DNA from 2 places in the Microbacterium sp. ZW T5_56 genome. Region 2 is predicted to be linked to the other one. Evidence: riboswitches for the same ligand, from Rfam matches in the RefSeq annotation. Region 2 holds a riboswitch; the other holds the start of a gene.

Region 1 (2,441 bases), on a different contig from region 2:
CGGGACGGCCGGCATCCAGCGCCACCCGCGTGAGGCCGTCGGTGGCGGCAGCGGAGACGAACTCGAAGTGCGGCGTGCCGCCACGGATGATCACCCCCAGCGCAACGACCGCGTCGGCACCTCCGGCGAAGGCCGCCTGCGCGGCAACGGGGAGCTCGAAGCTGCCGGACACCCGCACCAGCGCCCACTCGGCTCCGGCCCGGTCGAGCACGCGCGCCGCGCCCGCGATCAGCCCATCCGAGATCGTCGTATGCCAGCTTCCCGCGATCACCACGACACGCAGGCCCGTGCCGTCGACCTCCAGTTCGGGTCCGGTACCGCTCATGCTGCATGTCCCTTCAGGCTGTTCTCCGCTGCGTCCAGGAACTGGCGAAGCTCTTCGATGGTGATGACGGGGATGTTCTCGGCAGCGCCGAGTTCGAGCAGCTCGGCCAGTCGCATCATCTCGCCGTCGTCGCGCACGACCTCGGCGATCACGGCAACGGGGGAGAGACCCGCCAGACGCATGAGATCCACGGCGGCCTCGGTGTGGCCGGCGCGCTGGCGGACACCGCCGGCCACCGCGCGCAGCGGCAGGATGTGCCCGGGCCGGATGAGGTCCGCCGCCGTGGCACCGGGGTCGGACAGCGCGCGCAGCGTGCGAGCTCGATCGGTCGCACTGATCCCGGTCGTGACGCCGGCGGCAGCGTCGACGGACACCGTATAGGCCGTGCCGCGCGGATCCTGGCTGCGCTCCACCATGAGAGGAAGCTCGAGCCGATCGGCCAGTTCGGCCGGCAGTGGCGCGCACAGGTAGCCGCTGGTGTGACGGACCGTCCACGCGATCCATTCGGGGGTGGCGAGCTGGGCAGACAGAATCACATCGCCCTCGTTCTCGCGACCCTCATCGTCGGCGACCAGCACCGGTCGACCCGCACGCAGGGCGCTCAGCGCTGCCGGGATGCCGGTCATCGGGACACCCCGGCGAACTCCGCGAGGCGGGCGACGTGGCGGGCCAGGATGTCCGTCTCCAGATTCACGCGCGTGCCGGCTCGTGCGGCGCCCAGGGTCGTGGCCGCGATGGTCGCGGGAATCAACGACACCTCGAACCACCCGGCCGTCTCGGCTGCGGCGGACACGGCGGACACCGTGAGCGAGATGCCGTTGACGCAGATGGAGCCCTTGTCCACGACGAGCGGTGCGGCCTCGGAGGGCAGAGCGATGCGCACAACGCGCCAGTCGGGGTGATCGGTGACCGACAGCACCTCGGTGGTCTGCTCGACATGCCCCTGCACGATGTGCCCGCCCAGGCGAGCGTCCGCACGCAGCGCGCGCTCGAGATTGACGTGCGCGCCCGGAGCCCACTCGCCTGCCGTGGTCACGCGCAGGGTCTGCGGCATGGCCTCGACCTCGTACTCGTCGGCGGCGCCTGCCGGGGCGACGGCGACCACGGTGAGGCAGACGCCGTCGGTCGCGATGGATTCTCCGAGGCTCGCCGTGGCGGCAACCTCCGGGGCACGCACCGCGAATCGCACCACCTCGGGGCCCGCGGTGACGCGAACGATCTCGCCGATCTCCTCGATCAGTCCGGTGAACATGGTTCTCCTCTCCCGGACGCCTGCGGCTCCGGCTGTTGTCAGCCGTGTCCGGGTGCGCAAGAGGGAACGCGCGATCGCCGACGGCACGCTCAGCGCATCCATCTGCGACCCGTGCTGCCTCCCATCCGGACTCGGGTCATTCGCAAGCGAAGACCCATCACCGTCGGTCCCGGAATTTCACCGGGTCAACCGCAGAGGCAAGCCTCTGCGGGTCGCGGACTGTCACCGCCGGTTCGGATTCTCACCGACCCCGGAGCACGTGTGTCGCTTTGAGTGTAACCCCGTGCGCACACGGCGCGGCCCGTCGGGCTGGCACGACGTCACATATCGTCCGCATATCGAAAACCGCATACGACGGGGCAACACGGCTTTGTGTTCGCTGGATCCATGTCCTCATGCGTCTCTGAACTTGTCGTGCACGACGAGGCGATCCGAGAGAACACGGCCCGCTTCGCCGAGCTGACCGGCGGTCGGGTCATGGCCGTGCTGAAAGCCGACGCTTTCGGGCACGGATCGATCGCGGCGTCGGTGCTCGCCGCCGGGGCGTGCGCGATCGGCGTGACGTCGATCGCGGAGGCCCTCGCGTTGCGGGCGTCGGGGATCGATGCGCCGATCCTCAGCTGGCTGAACTCACCCGATGCCGACTTCGCCTTGGCGGTGACGGCGAAGATCGATCTCGCCGTGTCCGGTGCATACCTGCTGCACGCGGTCGCCCTGGCTGCGCGGGCCGTCGGGAGCGTGGCCCGCGTACACCTCCACGTCGATCTCGGAATCTCGCGTGACGGCTGCCCCGCCTCGGAGTGGGCGCAGCTGTGTGCGCTGGCTCACGGGTACGAGGTCGCCGGTGTCGTCCGTGTCGTCGGC
Region 2 (2,441 bases):
GCTCACCCGCCGAGTACGCGGCGGACACGTATCGGCAGGCTGGCGAGCTGCTGCGGCTGCTCCACGGCCAGGGCTCTCGCCTCGATGACGACCTCGAGGCCCAGGAGAACGCGAAGACGCTCGCCTGGCTGGAGCGTCCCCACCGCGTGCCGTCGACCGTCGCTGACGAGGCCCGCCGGATTCTGAACGCGGCACCCGCGCGACCCGTGCGCATCGTTCCGACCCACGGCGACTGGCAGCCGCGCAACTGGCTCATCGACCGCGGAACTGTGCGGGTGATCGACTTCGGTCGCTTCGGCTGGCGTCCGCCGCAGACCGATCTCGCGCGGATGGACGCGCGACAGTGGCTGATCGCTCCGGGGCTGGAGGCCGCCTTCCTCGACGGCTACGGCGACGATCCGCGCGACGAAACCTGGAACCTCGAGAAGCTGCGGCAGGCGATCGCCACCGCGGTATGGGCCCACCAGGTTGGAGACGAGGCCTTCGAGGCTCAGGGACACCGCATGCTGACGGCGGCGCTCACGGCCTTCTGAGCGCCAGGTTGCTGCGGAACACGTGGGAGCGGCGGCGAGTTGCAAGTGATGCCACAATGGCAACGACACACACGTGCTCCGGGGTCGGTGAAATTCCGAGCCGGCGGTCAAAGTCCGCGACCCGATGCCTCTCGAGGCACCGGTTGACCTGGTGGGATTCCAGGACCGACAGTCACAGTCTGGATGGGAGAAGCACGGATGTGACGTGACGGACGCGCACCCGCGCCCCGCGCGTCCATCTCCCCCGGAGCCGCCGCAACGGAAGGGAGAACAATGGACATCCTGCGGTGGCTCATCGACGCGTTCAACGCGCACATCGACTTCGGCAACGGACAGACCCTCGTGGTTCGCGAGGTGGTGGGCAACATCTTCGGCCTCGCCTCGGCTCTCGGTGGCATGAGGCGCAAACTTTGGGCCTGGCCCGTGGGCATCATCGGCAACGCCCTGCTGCTCACAGTGTTCCTCGGCTCGATCCTGGATCCCGCCTCCACACTGCCGCACCTGCTGGGCCAAGCGGGGCGTCAGGTGATGTTCATCGCCGTCTCCATCTATGGCTGGGTGCGCTGGCGCCAGACGAAGGGGCAGACCGGCGAGGCCGTGGAGCCGCGGTGGGCGAGCTGGCCCACGCGCATCGGACTGGCCGTCGTGATGGTGGCCGGAACCGCCGCCCTCACCCCACTGTTCGGCGCGCTCGGTTCCTACGACCCCGTGTGGGCCGATGCCTGGACCTTCGTCGGATCGCTGCTGGCCACGTACGGCATGGCGCGCGGATGGACGGAGTTCTGGCTCATCTGGGTGGCCGTCGACATCGTGGGCGTGCCCCTGCTGTTCTCCGCCGGCTACTACGCCTCCGGCCTCATGTACCTGTTCTACGGCTTCTTCACGCTGGTCGGCTTCTTCGTCTGGTGGCGTCGGAGTCGGCAGATCGCGAACACGCTTCAGGCCTGAACGAGCGAACGCCCCGGCAGACTGCCGGGGCGTTCGTGTCAGCGGGGACCCGCTTCAGCCGTGATGCCGGTCGTCGGGTCCCGGCTCGACACCCGTCGTTCCCGCAGCGGACGCGGGAGCCTCACCGGGCTTCGAGTCGTACAGCACCGGGCGATCGATGGTGCGCGTGACGTCGGCGGGCTTCACGGCCAGCAGCAGCAGCGAGATGCTGAGCAGCACCACGATGAACGCGATACCTGCGGCGACGAGCCCGCCGATGGCCGCGTGGGACACGATCTCCTGGTGCACCTCGGCGCGTCGCGCATCCGACCAGCCGGGCTTGGTGGGGTTCTGCAGCAGGCCCATGGACAGCGCGGTCACCACGCCGGCGAAGACCGCGCAGATCGCGGCGAGACCCAGCATCTGCGCGGGGCGCATGAGGTCCTTGCGGGTGGTGGGCTGGTGGTCAGTCATTGTCTGCCTTCCCGGTCACGGCGGCCGCCGCGGGCTCGGTCGAGGATGCGGGCCGCGCGGGCGAGAATCCGAGGATCGCCTGGTGCACCGCGACAATCGCCGCGTAGCCGCCGAAGACGCCCACGAGGATGGTGACGCCGGTGAGCGTGAACTCCTGGTCCGCGTCCTTGATGTAGTACGGCAGCTCGAAGCCGACGTTGATGAACAGCGCGGAGACTCCCAGCACCAGCGTGATCACGCCGAGCGTGATCTCGTCGCGTGCGTTGCCGCGCCGCTCCGGCACGCGCCGATCCCGCAGTCCCCAGACCAGCTCGATGATGCCCGAGATCAGCGCCCACGAGATGATGAGCACGCTCAGCAGCACGGGGCCGCGGAACACCGTGCCGGCCGCGATGCCGGCGATGACACTGACCACGGCGAGCAGGATCGCGGGGATGCGCTGCCCGCTCGGGTAGACCAGCCAGGCCGCCAGCGCCCAGACGAGACCGGTCGCGACGGCGAACCCGC

What was found. Region 2 has a riboswitch for FMN ahead of pnuC (nicotinamide riboside transporter PnuC). Riboswitches for the same ligand answer to the same signal wherever they lie in the genome.
Region 1: it holds a riboswitch for FMN, as region 2 does, so the genes downstream of both, ACI3KU_RS09790 (riboflavin synthase) here and pnuC (nicotinamide riboside transporter PnuC) in region 2, are expected to answer to the same signal.

The regions. Positions count from the first base shown of each region.
Region 1 is NZ_JBJDRI010000016.1:73,199-75,639, reverse strand. Features, by position in the region: gene ribH (6,7-dimethyl-8-ribityllumazine synthase) at 1-325, opposite strand, end outside; partial or broken gene ribB (3,4-dihydroxy-2-butanone-4-phosphate synthase) at 355-951, opposite strand; gene ACI3KU_RS09790 (riboflavin synthase) at 948-1,577, opposite strand; FMN riboswitch at 1,685-1,840, opposite strand; gene alr (alanine racemase) at 1,965-2,441, shown strand, end outside.
Region 2 is NZ_JBJDRI010000001.1:202,967-205,407, reverse strand. Features, by position in the region: gene ACI3KU_RS00950 (phosphotransferase) at 1-533, shown strand, start outside; FMN riboswitch at 604-732, shown strand; gene pnuC (nicotinamide riboside transporter PnuC) at 807-1,481, shown strand; gene ACI3KU_RS00940 (amino acid transporter) at 1,536-1,934, opposite strand; gene ACI3KU_RS00935 (acyl-CoA synthetase) at 1,927-2,441, opposite strand, start outside.